DNA from 4 places in the Bacillus lumedeiriae genome. Region 1 is predicted to be linked to each of the others. Evidence: riboswitches for the same ligand, from Rfam matches in the RefSeq annotation. Region 1 holds a riboswitch; each other region holds the start of a gene.

The links. Region 1 has a riboswitch for lysine ahead of QYG89_RS06230 (amino acid permease). Riboswitches for the same ligand answer to the same signal wherever they lie in the genome.
Region 2: another riboswitch for lysine. It lies ahead of dapA (4-hydroxy-tetrahydrodipicolinate synthase); the one in region 1 lies ahead of QYG89_RS06230 (amino acid permease).
Region 3: another riboswitch for lysine. It lies ahead of QYG89_RS10120 (cysteine hydrolase family protein); the one in region 1 lies ahead of QYG89_RS06230 (amino acid permease).
Region 4: another riboswitch for lysine. It lies ahead of QYG89_RS12665 (Na+/H+ antiporter NhaC family protein); the one in region 1 lies ahead of QYG89_RS06230 (amino acid permease).

The regions. Positions count from the first base shown of each region.
Region 1 is NZ_JAUIYO010000003.1:12,386-20,658, forward strand. It holds gene QYG89_RS06210 (permease prefix domain 1-containing protein) at 1-331, opposite strand, end outside; gene QYG89_RS06215 (PadR family transcriptional regulator) at 347-673, opposite strand; gene QYG89_RS06220 (CynX/NimT family MFS transporter) at 1,137-2,354, opposite strand; gene QYG89_RS06225 (FadR/GntR family transcriptional regulator) at 2,354-3,049, opposite strand; lysine riboswitch at 3,389-3,567, shown strand; gene QYG89_RS06230 (amino acid permease) at 3,667-5,109, shown strand; gene QYG89_RS06235 (flavin reductase family protein) at 5,442-5,945, opposite strand; gene QYG89_RS06240 (amidase) at 6,098-7,474, shown strand; gene QYG89_RS06245 (aromatic ring-hydroxylating oxygenase subunit alpha) at 7,582-8,273, opposite strand, start outside.
Region 2 is NZ_JAUIYO010000007.1:94,110-102,382, forward strand. It holds gene rlmD (23S rRNA (uracil(1939)-C(5))-methyltransferase RlmD) at 1-789, shown strand, start outside; gene QYG89_RS10900 (amino acid ABC transporter ATP-binding protein) at 1,165-1,887, opposite strand; gene QYG89_RS10905 (amino acid ABC transporter permease) at 1,884-2,540, opposite strand; gene QYG89_RS10910 (basic amino acid ABC transporter substrate-binding protein) at 2,621-3,460, opposite strand; gene dapA (4-hydroxy-tetrahydrodipicolinate synthase) at 3,879-4,766, opposite strand; lysine riboswitch at 4,896-5,077, opposite strand; gene QYG89_RS10920 (hypothetical protein) at 5,323-6,090, shown strand; gene QYG89_RS10925 (ferritin-like domain-containing protein) at 6,287-6,781, opposite strand; gene QYG89_RS10930 (hypothetical protein) at 7,150-7,947, shown strand; gene QYG89_RS10935 (cation:dicarboxylate symporter family transporter) at 8,109-8,273, opposite strand, start outside.
Region 3 is NZ_JAUIYO010000006.1:105,175-113,447, forward strand. It holds gene solA (N-methyl-L-tryptophan oxidase) at 44-1,228, opposite strand; gene QYG89_RS10105 (MFS transporter) at 1,262-2,626, opposite strand; gene QYG89_RS10110 (TetR/AcrR family transcriptional regulator) at 3,446-4,105, opposite strand; gene QYG89_RS10115 (APC family permease) at 4,308-5,666, opposite strand; gene QYG89_RS10120 (cysteine hydrolase family protein) at 5,683-6,399, opposite strand; lysine riboswitch at 6,678-6,862, opposite strand; gene QYG89_RS10125 (ECF transporter S component) at 7,105-7,638, shown strand; gene QYG89_RS10130 (hypothetical protein) at 7,748-8,273, opposite strand, start outside.
Region 4 is NZ_JAUIYO010000011.1:29,442-37,714, forward strand. It holds gene QYG89_RS12635 (cysteine desulfurase) at 1-50, shown strand, start outside; gene sufU (Fe-S cluster assembly sulfur transfer protein SufU) at 40-477, shown strand; gene sufB (Fe-S cluster assembly protein SufB) at 499-1,896, shown strand; gene QYG89_RS12650 (DUF72 domain-containing protein) at 2,356-3,201, shown strand; gene QYG89_RS12655 (bifunctional metallophosphatase/5'-nucleotidase) at 3,214-4,617, shown strand; gene yunB (sporulation protein YunB) at 4,678-5,430, shown strand; lysine riboswitch at 5,497-5,681, shown strand; gene QYG89_RS12665 (Na+/H+ antiporter NhaC family protein) at 5,799-7,373, shown strand; gene QYG89_RS12670 (sodium-dependent transporter) at 7,658-8,273, shown strand, end outside.

The DNA.
Region 1 (8,273 bases):
CGAGCAGTGCGGTAATGATACCAAATAACAACATCCCCACGCTGATAACATAGCCAAACACATGCACTTTCGGGAGCGGCTTTTTATTATACATATGATCAATCACTTCGCACCTAGCTTTTACGCTAATATCCTCTGCTACTTTTGTTACATCTCCAAGTTCACTGATCGCTTTCTGAAAGGCTTCTTCCTCGTTCATTCCCGAATGAATCGATTCTTGAATTCTTTCTTGCAGGTTCACTTCCACTTCTTCCTTTAATTCTTTTAACTGATCGGATTCGGGAAAATCGGCAAACACTTGCTCAATATATTGTTTCACCTGATTCTTCATGATTTCACAACCTCTCTATAATAATTTATCGATCACGCTTTTCGTAAATTCCCAATCGTCACGGTTTCGTTGATAAAGAGTTTCACCAGAGGAGGTAATGCTGTAATACTTTCTTCTGCCTCCCTGCGTTTCGCTTCCCCAGTAAGAAGTCACACACCCATCCTGCTCAAGCCTTCTAAAGCTTGAATAAAGTGTCGCCTCCTTTAATTCATACTGCCCCTCGCTTTTCTCGATAATTTTTTTATAAATTTCATATCCATAACTGTCCCCTTCCTTTAAAATTCCGAGAACAATCGTATCTGTATGGCCTCTAATTAAATCCGACGAAATCTTCGCACCCATATACGTCCCTCCTACAACTACACTATACTTCATATTACTATGACAGTCAAAGTAATATTACAGGCATTATTTCTTTGCAGAAAAGTTCATTCTCGACTTTGCTGCATTAACAGTCTAGTTTGCATGAACCCTCAATCAAATATTTACCGTCCTCCCCCGTCACTGTTTGGCTGGCCCGTAGACTACTTTTCTAGTTATACCATTCCACTGCTTTTGCTCTCTTTCTTTATTTTAACGGGCGATACATGGCTGCAAGCAGTGGAACACAAAAAAGCTTCCCATCGCCGATCAACCATCGGTTACAGGAAGCTTTTTTAACTTGATATAAAAAATGGGCATGCTTTATACGTGGATTTTTACATTTTATGAGCGGCGATTACAACTTTATGAGCGGAAATCAAAACTTTCTGCACGCTCTCGTCCATTTTGTGCGCGTGATTCATAAAAATATGCGCACCGCTCGTCAATCCGTCACATATCCCTTTTTCCCAGCAGACATTCCGACTACAGAGATGAATGCTGATACTGCGGCAAGCATAACTAATGGAATCGTCCAGCTGTGGGTAAAGTCATGAAGCCAGCCCACGAAAACAGGACCGACAGATGCTAGGAGATAACCAAATGCCTGAGCCATTCCTGACAACTGCGCTGCCTCTTGGACATTTTTTGTACGCAGGGTGTAGAACATCATCGATAGACTGAATGCTGAACCCGCCCCGATGCCGATGAAAATGATCCACAACGGAAGAAGCAAGCCATCGTCTAGTAAAATACCAGCATATCCAGTGATGAACAGTGCAGACGTAATCACAGCCATTCCGCGCTGATCTTTCATTCGTCCGGCTAAGATCGGAACGATAAATGTAAACGGTAAAACAGCAAATTGCATAATGGAAAGCATCCAGCCAGCCGCATCCGCATCCAGCCCTTTTTGCTGCAAAATATCCGGCAGCCACGTAATAACAACATAAAACATGAATGACTGTAACCCCATATATAGCGTGACGTGCCAAGCGAGGCGTGAACGCCATAGCCGCCCACTTTTTCTAGTTCCTGCTGCACCTGTACTTTGCTTTCGCTGATGCCGTAATTGCGGAAGCCACAAAATAACCGCGATCGCGGCCAATACGGCCCATACGCTGAGAGCGCCGGACCAGCCAAACCCGGCAATCGAGGAGAGCGGCACACTAATACCTGATGCTATCGCTCCGCATAAGTTCATTGACACGGAATACACGCCCGTCATGACACCGATGCGTTCTGCAAAATGCTGTTTGATGAAACCCGGCAGTAAGACATTCCCGATCGCAATAGCCAAACCAATCAGCACTGTGCCGGCAAACAACGTGCTTACCCCCCCTGACGAACGAATCACTATCCCAGCGGCTAGAACGAGCAAAGAAACAAATAGCGTCAGTTCCATTCCGAAGCGGCGGGAAAGCCGTGGAGCAAACAGTGACAAGAAAGCGAAAGCAAGCAAAGGTACCGTTGTAATCGTACCAGCGATAGCATTAGATATCCCTAAACCGTCGCGGATTGCCGGCACTAACGGACCGACTGAAGTTAAAGGTGCTCTGAGATTTGCACCGATAAAAAGAATACCGATGACCAAAAGGGCCGTATGCCACCTTATTTTTGTTTTTGCTTGTTGGGACGATTCAATGACTTGCGGTTCTCCCATTATGATTCCTCCAAACTAGTAGTCAATACTTCTTTTAAATGCGCCATATATTCATTCACAGCTTCGGCTGCCTGCTCTTCGTTTTGCGTAACGATGCCGTCTACAAGCTTGCCATGAATGCGCTGATGGACATCCATATTAGGAGCCAGTTCAACGAGATTACGAACAGAAGAATGCAATGCATCCGTCATGTGATGATATAAATCGATCAACAAACGATTGTGAGCTGCATTTGCAACCGCCTGATGCAGACGGATATCCGCTTCGGCATAAGCCCGGTTATCTTGATCTCGGCTCGCCTGAAGACAAGCTTCCATATGCATGCGCAGCTGCCGGACATCTTCTTCACTCCGGCGGACCGCCGCTAACCGTGCAGCTTCCCGTTCAAGCGCATGCCTGACTTCTAATGTTTCCAGTAAATCCGACTTATACAGCCGGCGTTCAATGACCGCTCCGAGAATGCTAGATGAACAAACGCTGGTTCCACTCCCCTGCCTCGTCTGCAAAAGTCCGCTATGGACAAGAGCGCGCACCGCTTCCCGAAGCGTATTGCGGCTCACACCAAACTGTTCCATCAACTCCATTTCCGGCGGCAGCCTAGTACCGACTTCCCAAACGCCAGATTCGATTAACTCTTCCATCTGTAAAACAACCTGATCCACAAGCGAAACTCGATTCGCTTTTTCAATCTTCATTTCCACACCTCAAATTTGTAGGATGATTGGTTCATCCGAAAACTTATCATATGTAACATAAATTGTAAATAGCAAACAAGGCTCAAACACCAGATATTTCTTCTCAGTCTTTCAACCATTTTCATTCCCCGGCACTTACGATTGAGTAAGAGAACAGACAATAAACAAAAACCATTATTATTTTTTTACAATAACATTCTTGCCATTAGTGATTCCAAATCAATCTTTCAGAAACCTATCAAAATATATTTACTAAAGAAAACAAAGTAAAAAAATAACTATTGCAATATCAAAATTAATTAACTATAATTCTGATATCAATTGAATATTCCCATTCACCGATGGGATAGAGGCTGCAGCTTATAAAAGTAGAACAGACGAGATTCAATGAAATTTATGACTCTGCTTGAAAGGATGGGCTGCCGAAGTGTGGATCAATCATTGTTTATCCACGCTGGGGATGTTTTCGAACAGGAACATCACTGTCACGTTATGTAACGTGGAGAACTATCTTCGGAAGGATTAAACGGACTGATCAAACAGCCGTCGATCTTTTTCGACGGCTGTTTTTTTATCTTTCCTTTCAGTCTTCCTTCCTAGAAAAGGAGTGTACAACATTGGCGAATACATCAGCCCCAACCGAACTAAAAAGAACACTTAAAGCACGTCACCTGGCGATGATCTCCCTCGGAGGCTCCATCGGAACAGGCATATTTTTAGCGAGCGGCGGAGCCATTCATACGGCTGGACCAGGAGGCGCATTGCTCGCGTATACAGCGATCGGGATCATGGTTTATTTCTTAATGACGAGTCTTGCGGAAATGGCTGCCTACATGCCGGTTGCAGGCTCATTCAAAGAGTATGCAACAAAGTTTGTTGATCCGGCATTCGGCTTTGCTATCGGCTGGAATTACTGGTACAACTGGGCGATTACGATTGCTGCAGAACTTGCTGCAGTCGTACTGATTATGAAGTTCTGGTTCCCTGAAAGCCCTTCTATTATTTGGAGCGCACTGGCCCTTGTCATTATGTTTGGCTTTAATTACATGTCAGTTAAAGGGTTTGGCGAAGCGGAGTTTTGGTTTGCCCTCATTAAAGTGGTCACAGTTATTATCTTTATTATTACTGGATTTTTAATGATTTTTGGAATTATGGGCGGGGAATCGATCGGCTTTACAAACTTCACTATTGAAGATGCACCGTTCAATGGAGGATTCTTTACTATTTTGGGTGTCTTTATGGCTGCTGGTTTCTCTTTCCAAGGGACGGAACTGCTCGGCGTAGCGGCTGGAGAAAGTGAAAATCCGGAAAAGGCCATTCCAAAAGCAATTAACTCTGTCTTCTGGCGTATCCTGCTGTTTTATATTTTAGCGATTTTCGTGATCGGCCTGATCCTTCCATATACAGATGAACGTTTATTAAGCGACGCAGTTTCCGTCAGTCCATTCACACTCGTATTTGAACGAGCAGGATTTGCTTTTGCCGCCTCCGTTATGAATGCGATCATTTTAACCTCTGTATTATCCGCCGGCAACTCTGGCATGTACGCCTCCACTCGTATGCTCTGGGACTTAGCACGCGATGGAAAGGCACCAAAGTTCTTAGGTAAATTAGATAAAAGAGGCGTGCCGGTGAATGCCTTAATCGTCACAACGTTCATTGGCTGTTTTGCCTTTTTAACGACTTTCTTTGGAGATGGTGTTGTCTATGTCTGGCTGTTAAATGCTTCCGGGATGGCTGGATTCGTTACATGGCTCGGTATCGCCATTAGCCATTACCGCTTCCGCAGAGCTTATGTTGCTCAAGGCGGCGATGTAAACGAACTTCCATACCAGGCAAAATGGTTTCCATTCGGTCCCTTATTAGCATTGATCCTATGTATTTTCGTTATTTTGGGACAAAACCTCCAAGCCTTTACAGGCGGTGGAATCGATTGGAATGGCGTGCTCGTTTCTTATATTGGCCTGCCTCTTTTCTTAATCACTTGGCTCATCTATAAAGTAAAATACAAAACAAAATTAATTCCATTGCAAGACTGTGATTTAAGAAGAAAACATTGATAAACAAAAAAGCTGATCCTAAAAGGTCATTAAAAACGACTTTTTAGGGTCAGTCTCTGCTTAGATTAATTTTTTAATATGAATGTATCATTTTAGTGAACATGAGAGAAGTTCATCTTCTTACTTCAACGTTTTTTATTGTTTTCCAGTGGATGATGCCCATTTTCCCACAAAGTTCAAACGATAATTTTTCACTGAGGCGGTTGTAGCGGAAGGCGTGAAGACTCCTGCAGGGAAAGCGAAACGCATGGAACGGAAATCAACGGACAAGTTTAAAGAACCATACAAGGGGTGCCCTTAAAAGTTATACTTTTAGGACACCCCTTTCTCTATTATTTCCCACTATAAAACGCAGCTGGAATTGGACCGAAGAAGCGGCGGTGATAAAGCATTGGCTCTTTTTCTTTATGAATATGAATATCCGTCACTTTGCCAATTAACACTGTATGGTCGCCCGCTTCCACTGCTTGAAACGTTTCGCACTCCAATACCCCAAATGCCCCTTCAATAATCGGCAGACCGCTCTTGGACATTTCCCATTTACATTGACTGAAGCGGTCAATCCCTTTCGTTGCAAACGTTTTGCATAGCTCCTGCTGATTACCTGAAAGAACATGAACAGCGAACTTGCCGCCTTCCGTAAACGATTTAATAGTGGATACTCCATGATCAATAGACCATAGCACCATCAGTGGATCAAGCGAAACAGACGCAAATGAATTTACTGTCAGACCAACGGGTGTTCCATCTTTTGTTACTCCAGTGACGACTGTCACACCTGTCGGATAATTCCCCATTACTTCTTTAAACAAGTTTTGTTGTTCAGCCTTTTCCATTATTCATCTCTCCTTTGTTATATAACTATCGCGGATGTACAAGAAAATGAACAAAAACCTTTCTACTTTCTGACTTATTTCAATATTCCACTTATTATGACTCGTTCCATGGTAAGATGAAGGGGATGACTCAATAATCTTGAGGAGGATGGATGATGAAAAACCTAACGATTCGCGAGCTGAAGATGGGATATGAAAAGAAAGAATTTTCTCCTGTAGAAGCAACAAAGGCTTATTTAGAAAGAATTCATCAGCACCAAGACCTAAATGCCTTCATTACCGTATGTGCCGATGAAGCTTTAAAACAAGCAGAGATTTCTGAGAAAAAATTTTTAGCGAATGACTTCACAGGCATGTTAGAAGGAATTCCGCTTTCTTATAAGGATAACTTATATACGAAAGGCATTCGGACGACGAGCGGGTCAAAAATTGCAGAGAACTTCGTACCGGATACTAACGCTGGTGCCGTCCGTGCCCTTCAAAGAGAAGGAGCAGTCAATCTTGGCAAAGTGAACTTGCATGAGTATGCATTTGGCATCACATCAAACAACCCATTCTACGGCCCGGTCAAAAATCCATGGAACAAAGAATACACACCAGGCGGATCAAGCGGCGGGTCTGGAGCAGCAGTAGCAGCCTCTTTATGCGCTGCATCCATCGGCACCGACACTGGCGGATCGATCCGTATTCCAGCGGCTTCTTGCGGCATTGTCGGCTTAAAACCTACATATAACTTAGTAGACGCTTCCGGTGTCACAAACATTTCCTGGTCGATCGATCACGTTGGACCCCTTACGAGAAATGTAGATGATCTAGCCATGATGATGGAAGCGTTAACCGGCCGTTCTTACTTAGAAAACTTACAGGAAGACATTCGCGGCCTTAGAGTCGGTGTTCCTAACAATTATTTTAACGAGCAAATGGATACAGAAGCGGCTGCTCTTTACAAACAAGCACTTCATAACCTTGAATCGCTCGGAGCGGTGCTGATTGATATCGATATTCCATTTACGATGGATGACCTTTCCCTAATATTCGTTCTGGCCATTTCTGAGGCAGGCTTCGTTCATGAAAACAGCTTAAATACAAAGATCGACGAGTTTGGCGCAGACGTTCGTGCCGCCGTTGAAGCGAGCCGTACTTTCTCAGCCCTCGATTATATTAAAGCGTTAAAAAGAAAGGCTGAAATCACGGAACAATTTGAAAAGCTGTTCGGGAAGGTTGACGTCATAGCCACACCGGCCTTGCCGGATACTGCTCAGAAAATTGGTATTGAAACAATAAACATCAACGGCAAACAAGAACCATTATTCGATGCGATGATTCGCTATCCGTCCGTCTTCAACTTAACCGGTCAGCCTGCTTTATCAATCCCAACCGGCTTCGCCTCTAACGGCCTGCCAGCAGGACTGCAGCTCGCAGCCGCTTCCTTTAACGAAAACATACTCATCCGCGCAGGATATGCGTATGAACAAAGCTTCTTGAAAGAGTTTTATGAGAAGCGGGATAAAGTCTCATCACTTGTATAGAAATTAAAATAAAACAACGCGGAAATATAGCCGCGTTGTTTTATTTTGCTAATATACAGATAGATGGACAACAAAGAAAGCAAGCGTTTATCCACAGCCCGAATAGGTTATTTACCTTTCAAAGCCTTTTCAATCAGCTGATGAAAGTACACTTCAGCATTTTCAGTAGGAGAAAAGATTCCGTTCGCAAACGCTTTGGAACCTAGACCTTTCTGCAGCTCTTCTACTAATTCAAAGTCTTCCTGTCTCACTTGATCGACAAATTTAAAATATTCTTCTTTTGCTTCCGTGATCTCTTCATTAAGAGAATAATCACGGTAAATCCCCATAGATGTTTCTGCATCCAAAGGAACCACTTGAATCGTATTGACATTTCCTTCTCCTGGATAGACGTTAATCATCATGTTTGGCCAGATCCAATAAAAACGAGCAAGTTCACTTTCATCTTCACTTTGGCTCGATACCATATATTGATGAGTGAATTTATCATGCGTAGTCGTACAGAAATTAGATAAATCATAAGACTTAGCAAACCCAGGATGGGCAATGGCACAATGATCACATTCAAGATAGTTATCAATAACCGATTTCCAATTCGCCTTCACTACACGGCGTGTTTCCCTAATTAGTTTAACAGAGTTGAAGAATGAGAACTTTTCCATCTCTCCTAAAAACTCTTGATACGCTTCGGCAAGCGAAGGAGCATCATTATCTAAATTTACAAAAACAAGAGAGTGCTGCACTTCCAATCGGATCGATCTCATACAGCTGTGTGCTCCCAGCTCAGTTGTTTTAAAGT
Region 2 (8,273 bases), on a different contig from region 1:
AACAAAGGGATCGTCAAGACAATCGTTACCCGCATCGGTGTCGCAACCGGCGAGATCCAGCTCGTTATTGTTACCGCCACGAACGAACTGCCGAAAAAGCAGCTCATCGTAGAAGAAGTCCAAAAGCGCCTTCCGAATGTTAAGTCGATTATTCATAACATCAATCCGAAAAAAACATCGTTGATCTTTGGGGACAAAAGCCTGCCGCTTGCTGGTTCCGAAACGATTGAAGAGCGACTTGGCGAACAAACGTATTCATTGTCTGCCCGCGCGTTCTTTCAGCTCAATCCGGACCAGACCGTTAAGCTGTACGATGAAGTGAAAAAAGCAGCCCAATTGACAGGGAAGGAAAAAGTCGTTGATGCGTACTGCGGATCAGGGACCATCGGCCGCTGGGTGGGGGATGGTGCCGCAGAAATCCGGGGAATGGACGTTATTCCGGAATCGATTAAAGACGCAAGAGAAAACGCCAAAGCACTGAAAATAAAAACAGTATACGAAGTTGGCACAGCTGAACAGTGGCTCCCTAAATGGCTGAAAGAAGGATGGAAGCCCGATGTCATCATCGTTGACCCGCCGCGCACAGGCTGCGATCAGAAACTGCTCGATACGATCAAAAAGATCAAGCCGAAACGCTTTGTATACGTATCATGCAACCCGTCGACACTTGCGAAAGACATTAATCAGCTGAGTCAGCTTTACAATATTGAATACATTCAGCCAGTGGATATGTTTCCACAGACGGCGCATGTAGAGAGCTGTTCATTGCTCGTAAGGAAAGAAATATAGCAGCGGGCACATCAGAGGGGCTTTATTTTGAATAGTAAATAGAAGATGATCTACGTGTTCATGAATAATAAAGTTCTTTAAAAAATAAAATAGTTGTCTAAAAAGCCGGTGCGAATTGGCATTTTGCACCGGCTTTTAGTGTTTTGATAATAAAATAGGGAATACGCCGCTATTCGTTAAAGGAAGAATTGGGAATAAAAGAGGGCTAACCATTGAAAAAAGTATTATTGTTTACAGTATCTATTTTAGTGGGGTGTAATTCACCTGCACTATCTCCCAATGTAATATATTTTTGTCATAAAGAAAAGCTCTTACACTGTGGATAGACACACAGCGTAAAAGCCTCATTCTTTTAAAAAGGATAGGACCAATGTTTTATAAAACTTTACTTAAGAAGGCTTTTGTCCTTTCTTCCTGCGGATTTTCAAATATTTCTTTAGGGAGATTTTCTTCAACTATATAGCCTCCATCCATAAATAAGACACGATCACCAACTTCACGAGCAAAGCCCATTTCGTGGGTTACAACGACCATTGTCATCCCTTCTTTAGCTAGTTGTTTCATTACTTCTAGCACTTCCCCGACCATTTCTGGATCCAGTGCCGAGGTCGGCTCATCAAAAAGCATTATTTTCGGCTCCATTGCAAGAGCCCTCGCTATAGCGACACGCTGCTTCTGCCCGCCGGACAATGAATCTGGATATACATTTGCTTTCTCTACAAGGCCTACTTTGCGTAAAAGTTCAAGGCCCTTTTCCTTTGCTTTTTGCGCAGGTATATTTCTCACTTTCATAGGAGCAAGCATGATATTTTCAATTACGGTTTTATGTGGAAATAAATTAAATTGCTGAAAGACCATGCCAACTTCGGTTCTTACTTTATTAATGTCTGTTTTCTTGTCAGTTAAATCAAGGCCTTCGATCAAAACATGTCCGCCTGTAATCGATTCAAGCATATTTAAACACCTTAAAAATGTAGACTTTCCTGATCCTGATGGTCCAATAACGACCACCACTTCCTGAGGTTTAATAGCTACATTAATATCTTTTAAAATTTCATTCGTGCCAAATGATTTTTTTAAATGCTTCACTTGAATCATTCTACTGCCAACCTTCTTTCAAGACGATTTAATAAAAGACTCATAGAAGTAGTTAACACAAGATAGATAAGTGCGACTGTGATATACGGCTCCCAGACAATAAAATAATTACCAGCCATTGCACGTCCCCAATACATAAGTTCAGGTGTTGCCACAATTGCTGCAAGGGAGGAATCTTTAATAAGAACAACGAATTCGTTCCCAAGAGGCGGGATCATTCTCTTAAAAGCCTGAGGCAAAATAACATTTTTCATTGCTTGAACATGATTCATACCCAAAGAACGGGATGCTTCCATTTGACCCTTATCAATAGACTGGATTCCAGCTCTAAAAATTTCAGCAATATAGGCTCCTGCATTTAAAGAAAGAGCGATAATTGTGGCTAAAATCCCATTAGTATGTCCAATCAAAAGGGGGACTACCCCAAAATGAACTAAAAATAATTGCACAAATAAAGGGGTTCCACGGAAAAATGTAATATAGCAATGAAAAAGAAATGAAATTGGCTTATTCTTTGACATTTTCCCTAATCCGATTCCTAATCCGAATAATGTCCCAAGTAAAGTCGCTACAATCGATAATCCGATTGTTAACATAGTTCCTTTCAAAAAGAATGGAATGTATTCAGCGATGAGATCAAAGCGAAATCCCATTAACCTACCCCCTAATTAAACTAAAATTGCGTAATACAATTTTTTAGAATTACGCAATTTTAGTTCTCTAATTATTAATGCTATTCTTTTAATGTTTCTAAATCTGGCTGTACCCCAAACCATTTCTCATATATTTTGGCATATGTCCCGTTTTCGATAAGCTTCGTAAGAGCTGCATCAAATTCAGCTTTTAGTGGGCTGCCTTTTTGGAACATCAATCCATAAAATTCATTGTCAAATCCTTCTTTATCTTCAACGACAACAAGTTTTTGATCTGGATTCTTTTTGACATACTCTTCGAGTGTAGCATTGTCAGCAACAGCTGCATCAGCTCCGCCGCTCGTCAATTCCAAAATAACTAGATTATTATTTTCGAATTTTTTAACATTTGGATTGTTTTTCCCAAGAACTTTGTCAATAGCTGCCTGTCCGGATGCTCCGTTTTGAATGGCTACTACTTTGCCTTTTAGGTCAGCTATACTTTTAATATCACTGCCTTCAGGAACTAAAATCTTGTTTGTTGATAGAAAGTAAGGAACTGAAAAATCATAGGTTTGCTTCCGGTCCTCACTGATTGTAATAGCAGATAATCCAAAGTCAGAAATGCCGTCTTTAATCTCAAGAAATAACGGTTCCCATCCTAGATTGACGAATTCATAATCATATCCTGTTTCTTTTGCAAGCTCCACCAATAAATCGGCATCAAATCCTACAATTTTACCGTTTTCAATTGATTCAAATGGCGGATAATGCGCATCTGTTCCAACCTTTAGTTTTTTCTTACCTTCACCAGATGATCCATTACTCTCATTATTTGGCTTATTATTGCTTGCGCTGTCCGTCTGCGTCGGGCTTGTCCCACAAGCCGCTAAAATAAGTGTGAAAACCATGACTAAAGCAAAAAGTGTAATTTTTCTCATCGAGCTACCCCCTAGACATTTTATTTATTTTACAAAAAACAAGAAGTGTAACCATTCGAAGTGAATGCCCCCCTTTAAATAATTATGTGTTTCTAAAGTACCTGAATCACTTGGATGAATTTCCGAATTTTCTGTATTTTCAGATATATGCATTGTACATTTAGACCTATATTTCCGCAACAAAATCTCTTTTGAATTCCTTAGTTGGTTAAAAATATGCTAGAAATGTTGAAAAAATATATGTTTACAAAAAAGAGAAAGTAAGAATCTCTAAAAAATCAAAAAACGGATTAGGCCTGCATTTCTTTGGGCCTAATCCGTTTGATTTATTCTTTGAAACAAATTTAACATGACTTACTTTTGTTCATGTTTAAATCCTTAATAATAAAACGTCTAATCTTTAAAAAATGTTATTTGTTTATGCGCTTTTTCCTTTTTCTACTAATTTCAGTGCTTGTTGCAAGGCATTTTGTTCTTCATCATTTAGAGGAACGATTGGTAAGCGAACATTGCCAACAGGGACTCCGTGTAGATTTAATGCTGCTTTTACAGGTGATGGACTTGGTGCAGCAAATAGTGCTTTGATGATTGGGAGAAGGCTGCGGTGGGCTAGAGCAGACTCTTGAAGTTTCCCATTCTTAAAGTGTTCAATCATCGTTTGCATTTCATTCCCAATAATGTGAGAAGCAACCGAGACCACTCCTATGCCGCCAATCGATAACACTGGTAAAGTTAAACCATCATCACCGCTGTACAATGAAAAATCTTCAGGTGTTTGGCTGATGATTTCAGTCATCGCATCTAAATCGCCGCTTGCGTCTTTAATTGAAACGATATTTGGAATCTTTGCAAGGCGAACGACCGTCTCAACAGACATATTGACAACACTTCGCCCTGGTATATTGTATAGCATGACCGGTAATGACGTGGATTCAGCAATCGCTTTAAAGTGTTGATACAAACCTTCTTGAGATGGCTTGTTATAGTAGGGAACAACGAGCATAATTCCGTCTACCCCGGTTTTTTCCGCAAGCTTCGTTAAACTGATCGAGCCTCTTGTGTCATTGGAGCCAGTACCAGCGATGACAGGAACCCTTCCGTTTACTACTTCAACTACGAATTGGAACAATTTTACTTTTTCTTCCGTCGTTAACGTAGGAGATTCTCCGGTTGTACCGGCTACCACTAAACCGTCCGTTCCGTTGTCAATTAAATAATTGATTAAGTTTTTTGCAGCATTAAAATCAATCTCACCATTTTGATCAAATGGGGTCACCATTGCAGTTAAAATTTGTCCGAAATTCATTACTTCTCCACATCCTTTATCATTTTTATAACATAGAGGGAGAAGGGCAATTAGTAATTAACGCAAAAAAGCAGCAACGGGGCTTCGCTGCTGCAGTAGAAACAATTATGTAATAAAAATTATTTCTGCGCGTAAGATAGCCCTCCATATAGTTTCCTATATGACAATTCTGTATTTATTCAATAACAGAACCAGCTTCAAGAGAAATGAGATTCTTTTCAGCTTCGGCAAATTCCCCTTTTCACAATCGTCATTGGACCTCATTCATCCTCCTATTGTGTACTAATGGTCTTTGCGCCTCTATCCTTACTTCAAAAAAATATTGAAATAAGTAAATATTCAATTGGATTAAATGATATCAGTTTTCTCGCTTGATTACAATGAAAAAAAGCCTTAACTATTGATAATGTTTCGTTATCCTTCTGTGATATCTGTCATCTATTCTTTATCTGTTTGTTCTTTGTATATAAAGTAACTATGATACGATTAAAAATATGAGCTTAATTATTCGTATTATTTAATATAACGTTACAGGAAAAGGGAAAGAGGGAACGTTGTGAACACAGATCAAGCATTTGAGCTGTTAAGGGATGCAGGAGTAACAGAAGATAGGAGCATTCAAACCGTTAAACGATGGCTGCGTGACGGGAAGATTAAATATGAAGGAGGAAAAGGGAATAGAAAAAACGGATACATTATTGACGACACAGATCAAGTACTTGACCTGTTAAAGGATGCAGGAGTAACAGAAAGTATCGGCATTCAAACCATTAGACGCTGGCTGCACGGGGGCAGGATGAAATCCGAGGGGAACAGGAAAATCGAGTCAAGCATGGATGATACACCTTCAAAGCTGTTCACAAATGGTCGTATGGATCAAAATACGGACGAGATCATCCGCCGATTAAAATTAAAAATACAAGCACAAGATAAGCATATAAAAGGAATAGAAGAACTACATGAGGTTGCAAAAAAAGGAGTACTTCAGCAGCGTGATCAGTTGAAAAGAGAAGTTATCGCATTAAAAAATGATGTAAATAAATTACAAAATGAAATAAGGGATTTATTAAAACAAAATATTGAACTGCGCAATGAATGGAGAAAATTAAAAGAAAGTAAAAGAAATAAGTATCATTTCACCTCTACTACTCAATTAAATCATAAAAAGTTAGGGCTTTCAAAAATGGCCGATAATAAAGAAGTAGCAGCGGCATATAAAGGATTATTAAAACTCACTCATCCAGACCGCGGCGGCAATGCAAAGTTATTTCATTACATTAAGACTGACTACGACCATTTTAGAAACAGCATCGAAGGGAAATAACGGTTAATCTTTGAATGTCTTTCATATAAGAATGATTCGTACTTTATATATCCAGATGAAAAGTGCTTGATATTATGTATGCAGCAGCTATTGAATAAGAGTAGGTTCTTTCATAGGCCAGTTTCCCATTACGTTAAAGTAATGGAGAACTGGCCTCTTTTATTATTTTCTAAATTAACTAGCAAAAGAACAGAAATCAACCGCCTAATTTGGCTAATGTGAACAAATAATTATATTTCGTGGCGTGTTTCAGCTCATCTGTAATAATTTCGAATAACATTTGCTGATATACATAACCAGATAAGCATTGCTTGATTTTTCGATAGTTTTCTACAGCGCGGAGCTCCCCAAATAAAGCCGTTCTTAATCCTTCACTATAGCTCTCGGGTTGTTGGAAGGTCTCTTCTTCGGAAGGCGCTATATCTTGCCCTGTGTAACTACGGTAAATAAGTCTAAACATTTGGTTGTGTTTTCTTTCATCATCCCTTATTGTGGCGATCACGTCTTTCGCTTCTTGTGTCGGTGCCATGGCGATTAAGTGCTGATAGAACAGCTCATCTTCTTTTTCCCCTTGAACAGCCTTTTTTACGCGTTCTAACGCTGAGGGCAAACAATGCTGATCCATTCCTTGAGAGAGTGAATTTTGGGGCGGACTGTATTGCCTAAGCGGATAACCGTATGGTAGATACATGAAAAATCCCCCTTGCTTTATATTCATATGGGCAATATATTCACGCTTCCTGCTTTATGTGAGGGATTTATAAAATGTGAATTCAATAAAAATAGACTCATCGTATAAACCGATGTAAATATTTCCTTTATTGATTTAATGATGGAGAGTCCTTTTAAGTTTAGATCATATCAAAATCTTTTTTGAGAAGAGATTGAATGAAAGGGAAGAAAGTAGGGGTTTGTCTTTAACACTAATTACTTTTTTGAATATTATGTAAATAAAAGGCTGTGTTAATGACTATTATTGATTGAAGCGGGAGGCGGGTGCCTGCAGCGGAAGTCAATAGGCGAGTTTAACAAAGCCTAAGTAAAAGGGGGTGAGTGAATATGTATTTAGTTGGTTTCTATTCGCCAAAAGCAAAATCAGGTGTAACGGAGTTGTCTTTATCCATTTATAAATGGCTTAAAAGGAACACGTATTTATCTGCGGCCTTTATTTCTTACGGGACTTTAGAAAAAGAAGAGCCTTCAAATGAGCTTGTTCATGAATTCTCAAAGTTATCATGGGCAGAACAAAAAAGAAAAGTTAAAAAGATGAAGAAAGAATACGATATCATTATATATGATGCATCTAGTCAACTTTCCGAAGGAGTATTAAAACTATTACCGATAGTAGACAGGTTATTTGTCGTTGGTGAAGAACATAAAGATTTTGCAGTTAAACTATATCAAACGATTCAATTTAATAAAATCTTTGATAAAAGCGTAAAAAGTTTTATTTCACAGTTACAAGGAAATAAAACCGCCATTATCCGTGAAAATAAGGAAGGTCGTGTGATTGGCTTTAATTATTCAGAAAAAGAAGCAAATGATATTGGTCAAATGGTCTATACAGATTATGTTACTTATTATTTAGAGATGAAATTTATAGAGAAAAATAAAAAAATCTATAATAAAATTAGAAAAATTCCTAAAGAAGAATTGCACAAAGGCTTATATGAACTAGGGATTGATTTTGAAAAAGCACTGCTCTTTCATAAATTTATTGTTCTGCGGGAAGTGTTAGGTCAGGATTACAACGAAGCACTTGAAAGCCTTTTTCCACTTTTAATTCATTCCTCTTTCGATGAACTATTACAAAAATTTCAAAAAGAATTATATATTATTGCGCAATTTAAAATATAATATATCCACTGATCATTCCTCTAAAGACTCTTCATTTATATTCCTATAGGTAACATATTCAAATCTTTTGCTTTAGGTGATAGATTTATGTCATGCGGAAGAAAAAAGGGACAGACTTCATAGCCCGATGGCTGAGAGGTCTGTCCCTTTTAAATATAAAATTAAGCTGCTTTTTCTTTTTTAATAGAAAGGAGGTATTTTTGTCCTTTTAAGGAGTCGAAGCGGCCTTCCCATTTAGACATAACAACAGCTGCTAAAGAGTTACCCATTACATTTACTACAGTACGTCCCATATCTAGAATACGGTCGATTCCAGCGATGAAGGC
Region 3 (8,273 bases), on a different contig from region 1:
CATGTCATCTTTTCATTAGAAACATCCCATGCCTAAAGACAGACTAGCACCCTTGAGGGGTTTTCCCACTCGGAAAGATCTGTAAAGATGGACGGGCAATAGAGAAGAGCGAAATATCATGTTCAGTTTTACCATTCATAGCTAATTGGCTTAATATCTCTCCAATGACACTTGCAAATTTAAATCCATGTCCTGAGAATCCAGCAGCAACAGCCACATGAGCATGCTCTGGATGCAAGTCTACAATAAAATGTTCATCTGGTGTAAATGTATACATACACACCTGTCCATCTTTTAATTCACCTGCAGCCTGCGGCAGATAACTTTCTAAGAAACTGCGTACATCGCCTTCATCACCCGAATATGCTCCAAATTTACGCTTGCTTTGATCAGGATCGATTGGTTCCCCTAAATCATGCCGTCCAACTTTTATCCCTTCCCCACCGAAGTTAGGGAAGCCGAAATATATTCCTGTTGGGATTTCAGACATAAAGACAGGAAAATGTCCAGGATGATACAGTGATTGATCAGATTCAAACCAAGCAACCGTTTTACGATAGGCTTGAAGCGGTAAGTCAAGATTAAGCTTTGCAAGCATTTTACCATTCCAAGCTCCTGTCGTAACGATAAGTTTGTCCGCCGTATAAGATTCGTGCCTTGTCTGTACTTTTACGGAATCTTGATAGATTTCAACATCCTCCACGGGTGTATTCGTCAAAAGTGAAGCTCCGTTAACTGTTGCAAGTTCGCGATAAGCACGAATACAATTTTCACTAAACAGCACGCCTGAATTCGGCTCCAAAATAGCAGCAAAATCCTTCGGTACATTTAAACCAGGCCAGCGCTCGTTTATTTCCTCACCATACAGTAATTCATAAGGAAGCGAATGTTCCTGTGCACTTGCTATCGTCTTATCAATAAATTCTGATTCCCCTTTAGGGCCGAACCCTAATACACCCGTTTGTGCAAAGATTTTATGTTCCGTTTTTTTCCCAAGTTCATCCCATAATGCTTGGGCCCGAAGGACAAGGGGAACGTATTCACTGCCCATACCATAAGCATGACGCATGATGCGGGTATCGCCATGATGGCTGCCGCTGGAATGCGGTGGATCAAATGCATCGATCAATAATGTCTTCACTCCTTGCTTGGCTAAATAATAACCAGCCGCCATTCCCATTGAACCAGCGCCTACAACGATTACATCAAAATGTGTGCTCATAATCATCCTCCTGAAAGTAGTAAAATAGATAAGTTATCGTTACAAATTTTCTTTTATCGAACTATGCAAAGATTCATCCATTCCATGTGCAGAATCACCTGTGCTATTTACCTCACTTAAAGAGAGGGATTTTGTCTCTGGTGCCCAAGCAATGGAGATAATCGTACCAATTAAAAGAATAACTGCCATTCCACCCATGGTCGCATGTAATCCAAAAGAACTCATACTAACCGGAAGGAAGAACGTTCCAATTGCAGCCCCGATCCGGCTAATCGCCGTCACTACACCAATTCCAGATCCCCGGATTTCGGTTGGAAAAAGTTCCGATGGATATACAAACTCAAGGTTTGTAGCTGCTGCCATAATAAAAGTGAACGCTAGGAAGAATACGATCGCTAAGAGGGGATGACTTGTGATACTAAGCATAAACATGCTGACAACAAGGAGAACAAAAGAGCCAATGGTGAATCCCCTTCGGGTAAATTTTTCTAAAAACCATAGACCAACAACGGCGCCAACAAGAAGAAAGATATTTAACCACATGTATACCGAGAAATTCTCTTTAAACCCCATGTATTTCAAAATGGTTGGGAGAAACGTGTATATAGCAAAGTATGGAATGACCTGACAGACATAAAACAGCCCGCCAAAAGCCGTACGCTTCCAAAGTCTTTTGCTAAAGAGATCTAAAAAACCAGTCTTGGCTTGGCTGTTCCCAATATTTGTGTCCATCTCCACATTTGCTCCGATATGTTTGCGGATGATATGCTGCGCTTCTTCGATGCGCCCCTTACTAATAAGCCATCTAGGCGACTCAGGCGTTCCAATTCGCAAGATCAACACAATGAAGGCAGGAATCGCGGCACTAATAAGCATCCAACGCCATGATTCAGGACCAGCCTTCCCCAAATAAAATCCAACGAAGTTTGCAACTACATACCCTACTGTCCACACAATGTTTAAAGAAGCTAGCAATGCTCCCCTATATTTTTTTGGAGCAAATTCAGCGAGTAAAGTTGTTCCCACTGCGTAATCTCCTCCGAGGGCTAAGCCTATCATTAATCGCAGGATAAACAACGTTGCTGGATCATTCACAAAAAATTGAAGAATGGAAGCAATTGTAATCACTAAGAAGTTTGTAAGAAATATTTTTTGTCTGCCAATTCGATCAGATAGGCCTCCAAGCAGCAAACTGCCAAAAAAAAGTCCAATTAAAGCGGAACTTCCAATTAGTCCTTCCCACATTGGGCTTAAATTCATTTCAGGACTAAGCAAAGCAAGAGCCATACCAATAATCCCAAGAGTATAACCGTCAGAAAAATTTGCCCCAAAAGTAAGCGCAGTAATTTTGAAATGAAACTTGTTAAGCGGGGCATCATCCATCTTAAATTTCCTTTCAGTCATTAGACACGTTCCCTCATTTCCCATATAATTTTTGGTTATGTCTTTTAAAAGAATATGAACTTACTAGAATTAACCGGACGGCTGCTCTATCTTGCTTGATCTATCGCTATCATCTAATGACAGACTGTCCTTGAGATCAGATGTATGCGATTACATTTAGGTCATCACTTTGTCCCGCCATTATATAAATCCCATTTAACCTTTTAACATTTCGTTAAGTTCAATTAGTCATCCATCTCAGCCCCTTTTTTGTTTGTTATAAAACGAATGAGAAAACACCCCCATAAACACATTCTCAAAAAAGACGTTGTTCTTTTTATGAACGTGTTCTTTAATTGATAATATTCATAATAGTCAAAAAATATTTCTTTGTCAATTTTAAATTAACCACCCAGCCATTTAGCGCATCATATAGACAGACTGCTCCCCACTTATAGGGACATCATTAGGAATATGCCAATATACAGCGTTAAGAAAACCCCAATATAAAAAGCCCAATTTCTCAGGATTAAAATTGAGAAATTGGGCTTTTGGGTTCTCCTCCGTTTTAGGATAGATATGGCATAGAACTCTATTTTTATGACTAAGCGAACACGGAGGTCGAGCTCACTAAAGAGGAAAAACAAAAAATTCTAGGGACGTGAGGAAAGAGGAATACGCTAATTTACCGCCATCACAAATTTGGCAGATCAGTTATTTTAGAATCTGGCTTTTACTTCATGTTGCAGAAACAAGATATGAAGAAGCATTGAGGGCAAAACAAAAGACAAGCGAAGCACGATCGAGAAAAGAGAATGAATCGATCATCATCCGTAAATATTAGCCCTTTGACAGCTTTTGTGCCACTTCCTTAATATATCTTACGGTTATCTCTATCGCTTCTTCTTTTTTATAACTGCTCCTGTTATTCAAGAGTGTCGACATCATACCTTTCCATAGAAGGATGATCATATTATTTACATCTTCTATATGTTCAGAGCGGATATCATGCTTCTTCTCAATCTCTAAAAACATCTTGTTTCTTTTACCTAGGTTAGGCTCAAAGAGTGTAGGCTTGATTTCATCTGGTATCCCAATTAACTCACTGGGATATACAGAATAATAATGCTTAAGTAATTCATCAGGTTTTTCACCTAAATCTTCTATAAAGAGGGCATAATATATTTCAGGTTTAGAAAATGAATATTTACAAAAACATTCCCATGATACAATATATTTATCTAAGTAACTCTCTTCTTTACTCATATATACATTAACTTCGTGTACATAATCCTTAACGAGCTTCATTGAAGCAAAAAATAAAAGGTGCGACAGATCTTTAAAATAATTATAAATGGTGGACGTAGTATAGCCTGCTCTCTCTGCAACCTTTCGTGCAGTAACATTTTTAATCCCTTCTTCTTCGATAATTTGAACAGCTGCGTCAACAAAATATTGATACATTCTATTTACCTGTATTTGTTTACGTTTCGTGGCCATTTCTCTTCTCCTCAATTTTGCAAATATTGTGAGTTTATTATACAAGTTTATATGGATATGTACAAAACCTCCTATTTTTCATAACCTTTTTATATTTACTTTGCTACTGGCATGCTTCAATTACAAAAATAAAAGGACATGAACTCGAGTACTATCCCAAGTCCATGTCCTATAAAATACCTTCTTAATACATTGTTATTAATCACAAATTACGAATGCTTGGCGGCAGCTTTTTAAATCCTTTTGTCGTAATCAGCGCATAGATCAAGCCGATGACCATCCAGATTAAGCCTACTTTTAACGTCATTGGTGACAAGTTAATAAATAGATAGAAACAGATTAAAAAACCTAAGCCCGGAATGAGTAAATAACGGAAAAATTTCTTTTCTTTTTTACGAAAATAGTAATACACGATGACAGATAAGTTCACAAACATAAACCCAGTGAGACCGCCAAAGTTCATTAATTCTGCAACAAAATTTATTGGCAGGACAATCGCTCCAACAATACTCATGCTGCACATTAATAAAATATTATTGATCGGTGTTTTATATTTAGGATGTAGACGTGTAAAGAATTTTTTCGGCAATACTTCATCACGCCCCATGCTAAACATTAAACGTGAAGCACTCGCTTGACCTGTTAAACCCGCTGTCAAAGATGACACGATAATAGCTACTGTGTACAGTGTCGCAAGAATTGCACCGCCTGCTGCTTTCGCAACATCAAATAATGCTGTATCTGCTGAGCTAAAACTGTTTACATCCGGCCATACAAGCTGGGCAACGTAAGCTTGCACGATAAAAATCACCCCGCCGATTAAGCAGGAAAGAATGGCCGCTTTCCAAATATCATCTTTGGGATTTACAGCTTCTTCAGATAAGGTTGTAATAGAATCAAAACCTAAAAATGAGAAACATGCCATCGCCGCACCTGAAATAATGGCGGTCATGACAAACTTTTCGCTTTGAAAGAACGGAGTAATCGATACTAGTGCGGATGCACCGTCCCCACCTACAATTGTTTTTATACAAAAAATCACAAATACAACAACAACTATTCCCATAAACAATACTAATAGCTGGTTCGTTTTCGCTGCCATTGCAATTCCAAGAATATTTACTGTTGTAATAATACCAGCAATGATCAATACCCATATCCAATAAGGAATAGATGGAACTAATGCATTAGCATAGGACCCGCCTACCATAAAGACAATTAACGGTACTAGTACATAGTCCATAAACATGGCCCAGCCGGCAAAAAAACCTAAATGTGGATGAATGGCACGTTGTGTATACGTATACGTAGATCCGGAAATAGGAAATGCAGCAGCCATCCTTCCATAACTATAGGCAGAAAACATCATTGCCACCATGGCGATTAAATAAGCTAGTGGCAGCATACCGCCTGTTGACTGTGCTGCAAAGCCATATATATAAGCGGGCGCAATGGGCGTCATAAAAGCAATTCCGTAAATCACCAAATCCTTCAGAGTCAAGACACGCTTGAAATGAGAAGCCGAACTGACGTGATGTGAATTCATTTGTACATTACTCATTTAAAAGGATTCCTCTCTATCTTTGAACGACTGCACGTTGTTCCATTTCCTCTGAAATGAGTTGAATGGTTTCGTCGGTGCTCATTACTTGGCAATATATTTGGTTCATAATCATGATTTCTGCATCATGTAATTGTTGTGTAGCAGCAGCACACGCATCTTCTACTAAAATCACTTCAAAACCAGCATCGGCTAAGCTGCGAACCGTCGAAGCAACACATTGGTCTGTGACAACCCCTGTACATACAATTGTTTCAATGCCCATGTTTCGAAGTAAAAACTCATAGTTTGTACCGCTTAACACACTATCTGTTGTTTTATTTACTACGATTTCATCCTCTAATGGTTTTAATTCATCAACCATTTCCGCACCTGGATCACCGATTGGCAATAAAATGTTATTCCATCCCGGGCGGCGCTGTACCGGAGAACGGTCACGTCCATCCTTGTGATGACAGGCAATACGTCCGAAAGTGACTTCTAATTGATTAGCACGGAAAAAGTCTAGTAGTTTTTTATTGTTTGGAATCGCTACGTGATCAATGCGATCAAAGAAATACTCCCATTTATCGAACATTCCCTTTTCTCTTGCAATTTGAGCATCCAATCCATCACGGCTAATAAATTGATTCTGCATATCAACGATTAAAAGTGCTGTTTTTTCCGGATCTAATTTCATTTTCCCTTCATCAGTTGGAATAAATTCGTAATAAAGTGTTTGTTGATTTTCCATAATAATCTCCTTCGTGTTAGCCTTTACAAGCTGTATTTTTTTAAAAATAAAAGGCGATGTTAATGACTAGTGTTGATGCTGTCCTTTTGTTGATTGAAGCGGAAAGCGAGCGCCCCGGCAAAAATCAACAGGTAAGTTTAACAAAGCCTAATAAAAAAAGAGATTCCCCGTTTATACTAGGGAATCTCTTGATGGCAATAAAAAAGACTATATACCTTCTCCGAGATAGAACCCGGAAATCGATGTAGTCATTCCAAATTCCTCACCCTTTTATCTCTTTTTGAGATAGCACAACTTAATAAATCGGGAAATTTATTAAGACAGTTCTGTAATTATTCATTACAGACCCAATACATAATGGCGAGAACTCATTACATACTTCGGCGATATTTCCTTCTGCATAGCTTCTTCATCTTCTCGGACTCCACTAAGCACTAATAAATATCGCGCCTCTACCTCACAGTCATAAGCAGTGAGGCTATTAAATTATAGGAATAATTATATAATTATAACTATTCAAATGTCAAACCTATATTTTCATAGACTAAAACTTGTTTCATTGAATTAAGAAAGTTATATTCATAAATTTTATATTATTCCACAAAATCAATGTCATTGTTTTGCTAGGTAAATAAATAGGATTAGGTATTTATTAAGTATAAGATTAGGAGTATGATAATAGGTAAAAAGGAAAGAGGGCATCATATGGATTCAACATTCTCACCAGCAAGAACAACCAAAACAAAAACGAAAACCATTGTTATCAATGCGCTTTTCATCACATTAACCCTTGTAGCCACCATGTTTATCAACATAAGACTCCCAATCATGGGAAATGGAGGCCTCATCCATCTCGGTAACGTGCCTCTTTTTATAGCCGCTTTCGTTTTTGGCAAAAGAACAGGAGCGATCGCAGGCGCCTTTGGAATGGGCCTCTTTGATCTTCTCTCTGGCTGGACAGTTTGGGCGCCGTTTACATTCGTCATCGTAGGTACGATGGGCTTCGCAGCTGGTCTTATAGCCGAGAAGGCACCCGGCAAAAGAGCAGTCGTATACACACTTGCGATTGTCGCTGCACTCATTATAAAAATCGTAGGCTACTATTTTACTGAAGTCATTCTTTATAGTAACTGGATACAGCCATTCGGCTCCATCCCAGGCAACGTGATGCAAGTTGTTCTAGCTGGAATCATTGTTTTACCGCTTGTAGGACGCTTAAAGAAAATTTCCGGAAAATAGAGAAAAAGAAGAAACGTGCTTCTAGTGCAGATTCACTAGGGGCACGTTTCTTCTTTTCATACTCAAACGCCATTAAGATATTTCCAAACAAAGATACGAGATAAAGCATTCAATATCCTTTTCTAAGCCAATACTCTTCCCACTCTTTATACCGATGATTCCTCTGACCCTGATCATAATCAATGATGGCACGACTAGGGTCAATCCAGCGAATCATTTGATTTTGATAGAAATAGAAACGATTTTCAATTCTGCCTTTATAAAAAAAGATAAAGAAAAGCGTTTCGGTATCATCATAATAATATTCCATTGAGCCTTCTGGTGTTATTTCAATCACTTTCTTAATGATCCCCCGGCTATTTCTAAACACTTGCTTTTTATGCCCCTCCATTGAGAGGGTGTCTCGTTTAGTCATAGAGGAAATTTGACTATTAATAGCGTTATATTCGGCTCTTATATTCTTAATGATGGGCTCAACTTCACCTGGATGTACTGTTGTGGTCTCTTCTTCTTGATTCAATGAGTAAAGTGTTGGGTTGCCGTATATAATCTTTGTGACAGGTGACTCCATTTGACTAGGAGAATAAAAGATAAGTTCTGAGTCCTCTGAAGCATAATATAAATAAAACAATCCG
Region 4 (8,273 bases), on a different contig from region 1:
TTGTTCAGGCACTCGTTCAAACAAAGGAGTATTTCAGCGATGTCTTTTAATAATTTAGATCAGCTTTACCGGCAAGTGATTATGGACCACTATAAAAATCCGCGCAATAAAGGGCAGATGGAAGATGGCAGCCTAACCGTTGATATGAACAATCCGACGTGCGGAGACCGCATTCATCTCACTATGAATGTGGAAGATGGGAAAGTAACAGGAGCAAAGTTCGATGGAGAGGGATGTTCTATCTCTATGGCTTCCGCTTCAATGATGACACAGGCAATCAAAGGAAAAGATGTGGAAACGGCATTCAAGCTTTCCAAAATTTTTTCCGAAATGATACAAGGCAATGACTATCCGGATGACCTGGACCTTGGCGATATTGAGGCGCTGCAGGGAGTAGCAAAGTTTCCTGCACGCATTAAATGTGCGACGCTCGCATGGAAGGCTATGGAAAAGGGCTTGTCTGAAGACGAAAAATAAAAATAACAGGAGGAATCGATCATGGCTAAAAAAATGCCAGAAATCGGGGATTACAAATACGGTTTTAGAGATAAAGACGTATCCGTTTATCGTTCAGAGCGCGGGCTGACTCGTGAAATCGTTGAGGAAATCTCTAAGTTAAAAGGTGAACCCGAATGGATGCTCGACTTCCGTTTAAAATCACTCCAACACTTTTACAATATGCCGATGCCGCAATGGGGCGGAGATTTGTCTGCGTTAAACTTTGACGAAATTAATTACTATGTGAAGCCGTCAGAACGCGCGGAGCGTTCATGGGATGAAGTGCCTGAAGAAATTAAGCAGACGTTTGACAAGCTTGGTATCCCAGAAGCCGAGCAAAAATACTTGGCTGGTGTATCCGCTCAGTACGAATCTGAAGTCGTGTATCATAACATGAAAGAAGATTTAGAAGAACTTGGAATTGTATTTAAAGACACAGACTCTGCGTTGAAAGAAAATGAAGACATTTTCCGTAAATATTGGGCAACAGTGATTCCGCCGACAGACAATAAGTTTGCGGCATTGAATTCAGCCGTTTGGTCAGGCGGATCATTTATTTACGTACCACCTGGCGTCAAAGTAGATACGCCTCTGCAAGCTTATTTCCGAATTAACTCGGAAAATATGGGTCAATTCGAACGTACGCTGATCATCGTGGACGAAGGCTCTTCGGTACACTATGTCGAAGGCTGTACAGCGCCGGTTTATACAACGAACTCCTTGCACAGCGCCGTCGTTGAAATCGTCATCCGTAAAGATGCTTATTGCCGTTATACAACGATTCAAAACTGGGCAAACAACGTTTTCAATCTTGTAACGAAGCGGGCAGTATGTGAAGCGAATGCAACAATGGAATGGATTGACGGCAACATCGGTTCAAAATTAACAATGAAATATCCAGCCGTTATTTTGAAGGGTGAAGGAGCCCGCGGTTTAACGCTATCTATCGCTATTGCAGGCAAAGGACAGCATCAGGATGCAGGAGCTAAAATGATCCATCTGGCGCCAAACACATCTTCAACGATTGTATCGAAATCGATTGCCAAGCATGGCGGGAAAGTAACCTATCGCGGAATCGTCCATTTTGGGCGTAAAGCAGAGGGGGCGCGCTCGAACATTGAGTGTGATACACTCATTATGGACAATCAATCTACATCAGATACGATTCCATATAATGAGATCTTAAATGACAATATTTCACTTGAGCACGAAGCGAAAGTGTCGAAGGTGTCCGAAGAACAACTATTCTACTTGATGAGCCGCGGTGTTTCTGAAGAAGAAGCAACAGAAATGATCGTTATGGGCTTTATCGAGCCATTCACGAAAGAACTTCCAATGGAATACGCGGTTGAAATGAACCGCTTGATCAAGTTCGAAATGGAAGGTTCGATCGGTTAATCTTTTAAATTAGAAGAGGGTGTCCCCAAGAGTATAACTTTTAGGGGCATCCCTTTTTGTATGGTTCTTTAAACTTGTCCGTTGATTTCCGTTCCAGGCGCTTCGCTTTCCGCGGGGCAAACGGTGAGCCTCCTCGTCGATAAAGCTCCTGCGGGGTCTCACCTGTTCGCTTTCCCCGCAGGAGTCTTTGCGCCTTCCACTACAATCAACTCAGTGAAAAATAATCGTTTGAACTTTATCAAAAAAATCTAAAGAAAGACTGATCCCAAAAAGTTGTTGTTAACGACCTTTTGGGGTCAGTCTTTTTTTATGTAGGAAAAAAGCGAACAATCCATTCCAAGTACCCAGCAAACTTTAAATGTTTTGTCCAGTTAAACTGAATCTATTCGTTTCCTGTTTGAATGAATAGGAAGTAAGGAAAGGCTGTTATATGATAGAATAAAGGTGAGGTGAATACGGATGTTGTACGTCGGTGTGACTGGATGGGGAGATCATGATTCGCTTTACAAAGGTGGCATTGCTTCCCGTGATAAATTAAAAGAATATGGCGCCCATTTTCCGACGGTGGAAGTGGATTCGAGTTTTTATGCGGTGCAGCCGCTGCGGAATATGCAAAAGTGGGCCGATGAGACACCAGAGACTTTTCAATTTATCGTGAAAGCGTATCAGGGGATGACAGGACATGAACGGGGAGAGATCCCCTTCCAGTCAAAAGAAGAAATGTTTCAAGCCTTTATTGAATCGCTGGCCCCGATGAAGGAAGCGGGCAAGCTAGCCATGGTATTGTTTCAGTTTCCGCCGTGGTTCGACTGCCAGCGCAAGAATGTCGAGTATTTGCGTTATTGCAAGGAGCGGATGGGGAATCTGCCGCTTGCTGTTGAATTCCGTCATCAGTCATGGTATTCGGCCGCCTTTTTAGAAAAAACGATGACGTTTTTGGAAAAGGAAAAATGGATTCATACCGTTTGCGATGAACCGCAGGCTGGAGAAGGCTCTGTCCCCATTATTTTACAAGCGACAGATCCGGAAAAAACACTTGTGCGCCTGCATGGCCGCAACAGACAGGGCTGGCGCAAGCAGGGGAATAAAAACTGGCGGGACGTGCGTTATCTATACCGCTACAATAAAAATGAATTAAATCAATGGATCGACTTTACTAAAGAGCTTCAAAAGCAAAGTAAGCAAGTCTATATGCTGTTTAATAACAACTCAGGCGGAGATGCCGCTGATAATGCTAAGCAGTTTATTGAATTAGCTGGCTTGGAATACGAAAATCTAGCCTCACGACAGCTTGATTTATTTTAAGGAGGGCTGTGGATGGAACGAAGAGAAAGCCTAAAGGAAACCATTCACATTTATCATACAAATGACTTGCACAGCCATTTTGAAAATTGGCCGCGGATCCGCGGTTTTTTGAAAAAACGGAAAAGATGGCATGAGGAAGCAGGAGAAAGTGTATTCATCTTTGATATTGGTGATTATGTTGACCGCTCGCATCCAATGACCGAGGGTACACTTGGTAAAGGAAACATTGCATTGTTAAATGAAGCAGGCTATGATGCCGTGACCATTGGAAATAATGAGGGAATCACTTTGCCGAGAGAAGGACTCGATATTTTATATGAGAATGCTCTGTTTCCGGTCGCATTGGCCAATCTTTTCTACGATAGCGGTGAGCGTCCAAAGTGGGCTGCTCCTTCTTGTTTATTTGATTTGCCTAATGGAATGAAAATGGGGATCACTGGGGCTACAGCTTTTTTTTCAGGAGCATATGAACAGCTTGGCTGGAAATTGTCTCCGCCTGTTGAAGAGTTAAATGCACAAGTAAAGGAATTAAGCAAAGAAGCGGATATTATTGTGATTCTTTCTCATCTAGGCATTCATGAAGATGAACGTATTGCGCATGAAATTCCCGAAGCAGACGTTGTGCTTGGGGCTCATACCCACCATCTGCTTCACGAAGGCAAAGAAGTCGATGGAACACTGCTGGCCGCTGCTGGCCGGTTCGGCTATTACGTCGGTCACGTCATGATTGAAGTAGATACAGAAACGAAGCAAATCATAGCTAAAAAAGCACGTGTCTATAAAACAGCGGAAGAGTTATCGGCACCAGTGGACGAACAAATGGAAATTGATAAGTACATAAAAGAAGGAAAGCAGTCGCTTAGTCAGCCGGTCATCTCTTTGCCTGCTCCGCTTTCGAGCGATTGGTTCGCCCCTTCACAGCTTCCAGGGATTCTTTGTGAAGGACTAAGAGAATGGTGTGGAGCGGACGGCGCCTTTTTAAATGCTGGTCTTCTCTTAGGAGGATTGGAGAGCGGCACCGTGACGAAATATGATATTCACAAGGTGCTTCCTCATCCGATTAACCCATGTCTCATTGAACTTTCAGGGACGGAGCTGAGGGAAATATTAAAGCAGACGACAGATGATAAATGGCCTCATATGGTGATCAAAGGGCTTGGTTTTAGGGGACAAGTGATGGGTCGCTTTGTGTATGATCGGTTAGGTATCGACATGGACCGCTACTTATTTACAATTGATGGAATAGAGATTGAAAATGATAAACTGTACAAGCTGGCTACGGTTGATATGTTTGCGTATGGACAGTTTTTTCCGCAAATTTATCGCGCACCGGTAAAAAACCATTTTATGCCGGAATTTTTGCGTGATGTGATGGAGTGGAAGCTTCTTCACCTTGACTTTCACCTGGAAGAATAAACTTTATTGCATGATCCTTTCTTTTTTTAGCATACATTAGCTAAAGAAGGAGGGATTTTTTTGGCTGCACAAAAAAGGTGGAGATCTAAGAGAGGGCCGCTCCCTCTGCGCTACGTGTTTTTAATTACTCTTGTCTTATTTACTTTTTCAACTGCTGCGAGCCTATTTATCATCAATAAAAATGTTAAGCCAACATTGATTGGCTATGCTCATGCTGAAACGAAGAAAATTGCTGCGATGGTGATTAACAAGGCAATTAATAAAAAAGTCGCCAGTGTGATGGATATTAACGATATTATTGAAGCTGATCCAAACAACCCTTCTACAACGAAGCTAAATGCAAAAATTATTAACCGGGTGATGGCTGAAACGACTAACCTTGTTCAGCTAAACTTAAAAGAGGCAGAGAAGGGAAATCTACAAGCATTGGAACTATGGTCTGATGTAGAGATTGAAACAGAGGAAGAAGAGAAAGCGGAAGGCATTGTCTACTATGTTCCGCTTGGGCAAGTAACGAACAATGCTTTACTTGGAAACTTGGGTCCAAAAATTCCGGTTCGCTTTCATGCAATCGGTGAGGTCACATCTAATATAAAATCAAACATTAAGCCATATGGCATTAATAATGCGTATGTAGAAGTATTTATTGAAGTAAAAGTGAATGTGCAGATTATTGTGCCGTTCGCCACTGAAATGACGACAGTTACGCAGGATATTCCAGTAGCGATGGGAATGATTCATGGCGATGTTCCGGATTTTTATAACAGCGGCGGAGGAATGTCGCCTTCTATCGAATGGCCTTCAAAGAAATAGGGCTTGGCAAAGGGAGGAATAATTGATAGTATTTGAGTAGTAAATTAAATAAACCTTATCAAAATCCGGTGGGGTAGAGGCTGCAAAATTGATGAGTAAACAGCGTGAGGATGACAACAAAGACCGCGGTTGAAAGGTGATTTTGCCGAAGTGCCAAAAAGGTGTCATCCTTTTTGGGATTGGGGTTATCTTGAATAAGGATAACACTCTTATTGTAAAGAACTCGTTTGCAATAGGGAGCTACAGATCGCGATGGAGAATTGACTTGCGTTACAAAAAGTAATGATAGTTTTCTCTATCATTACTTTTTTTATTTTCAGCATCTGTTTAAAGCTCATTCTTATGCAGCATCGGGGGAGGAGAACATCATGGAAAACACAATTTTTTCATTAATTCCGCCAGTTTTAGCCATTGTTATGGTCATCTTAACGAAGCGCGTCCTTCTTTCGTTAGGGGCTGGGGTCTTTGCTTCAGCATTGCTGCTGGCAAACTTCCAAGTTGGCGAAACGTTCCGTATTATGTGGGGAGCGTTTTCAGGTAATATTTACGCAGATGGAGAATGGAGTACGTGGAATATATATATTATTATTTTCTTGCTGCTCTTAGGGGTCATTACAGCCTTTATTAACATTTCCGGTGGAAGCCGTGCGTTTGGTGAATGGGCTGTCCAGCGGGTAAAAACACGTGCTGGCGCTCAAATCATGTCTGCCCTTCTTGGGATTCTTATATTTATTGATGACTATTTTAATGCTTTAGCAGTGGGGCAGATTTCTCGGCCGATTACCGACCGTCAGCGTGTCTCTCGTGCAAAGCTTGCCTATATTATCGATTCGACATCAGCACCTGTTTGTGTCGTGTCGCCAGTTTCGAGTTGGGGAGCATACATTATCGGTATTCTCGGTACCGTTCTTGCTGCTCATGAAGTGACTGAATACAGCGCTTTTTCTGCATTTATTCAAATGATTCCAATGAATTTCTACGTGTGGGCGGCGCTTGGTCTCGTGTTTTTGACTGCTTGGATGCAGTTTGATTTCGGACCGATGAAAACACATGAAGAGCGGGCGGTTGTATTGGGAGAAGTGATGCCTCCTGATCGTGAAGCACCGGGAGAATTAAAGGAAGATTTGCCTGTGAGCACGACGGGAACAGTTGGTGATCTTGTCTGGCCGATCATTGCATTGATTATCGGAACTATATCTGCAATGATGTGGACGGGGGGAAAGGCGACGGAAGGCCATGTAACGATTTTAAAAATCTTTGAAAATACCGACGTCTCTAAGTCATTGTTGTATGGTGGTTTAATCGGTCTTGCTGTTGCGATTGCTATGTTCCTGAGGCAGAGTTTCGTTTTACATGGCGTCAATAAAAATGTATTCGGCATCGGTGTATGGGAAGGGATCAAATCCATGCTTCCAGCTGTCTATATTTTATTTTTTGCCTGGACGATCGTTACTCTCATTGGTGACCTTGGAACAGGCACGTATTTAGCTGGTCTTGTTCAACAATCGAATATGAATGTTGGTTTGCTTCCATTTATTTTATTTATCGTAGCGGGGATCATGGCTTTTTCTACCGGTACTTCATGGGGATCTTTCGGAATTTTGCTTCCGATTGCCGGGGAAATTGCGGCTGTTTCGGATGTATCGCTTATCCTGCCGGCCATGGCGGCTGTGTTAGCCGGCGCCGTATTTGGTGATCACTGTTCACCAATTTCGGATACGACCATTTTGTCATCTACGGGAGCAGGAAGCCATCATATCGATCACGTTGTGACGCAAATTCCGTATGCTCTGCTATCAGCTGGGGTTGCAGGGATCGGCTTTTTAATGTTAGGTTTTCTTCACAATACGTGGCTCTCACTTGCTGTGACGCTTGGATTGTTAGCCGCTGTCACTTTAATCATGAAGCGGAATCATTCACTAAAATCGACAATGGAGTCATAAACGTTAAACGCCGGCTATTGCCGGCGTTCTTTTTTAAAAGGGAAAAACTCTTTCTATGAATAATATATAAATGATATGCATATAAAGTTTATTGTGGGAGAGGATGAAGAAACAAAGAGAATCGGTCGGAATTTTGGAATAAAAAGTTATTTTCATAAAATAAAAAATAGTTTACTAATTAACTTCTCCCATTTATAATGAGTAAGACGCATTAAGAATTTTTTGAAAATACTGTCTCTTTAAGAGGCGAAACAGGAGGGATTTATGTGGATCAGCAGCGTCCTATGTTTGGTTCCAGAGCTGGTTTTATTTTTGCAGCTGTCGGCTCTGCTATTGGCTTGGGCAACATTTGGCGTTTTCCGGCAGTTGCCTATGAAAATGGAGGAGGCGCCTTTTTCCTGCCATACTTATTCGCCTTGCTTACAGCTGGGATTCCATTGCTTATCTTAGAGTTTACGATTGGCCACAAATACCGCGGATCGAGCCCGTTATCTTTTGCCCGTATGAACAAAAATGCGGAATGGCTCGGGTGGTGGCAAATTGCTATTTCATTCGTGATCGCTACTTATTATTCAGTTATTATTGGCTGGGCCTTATCGTATACGGTTTTTTCTTTTAAATTATCTTGGGGCAAAGACCCGCAAACGTTCTTATTGTCTGATTATTTGCAGCTGGCAGATGCGGGGGTATTCGGTGGAGTCGTTCCGCAAATACTCGTTTCACTTGCCGTCGTGTGGATTGTGACTCTCGGTGTATTAGTTGCCGGTGTTAAAAGAGGGATCGAAAAAGCGACAAAAGTTATGATTCCATTGCTCGTGTTCTTATTCTTAATTATCGTGATCCGTGCTCTGACGCTTGAAGGAGCTGTGAACGGATTAAATGCATTCTTTAAACCGGAAT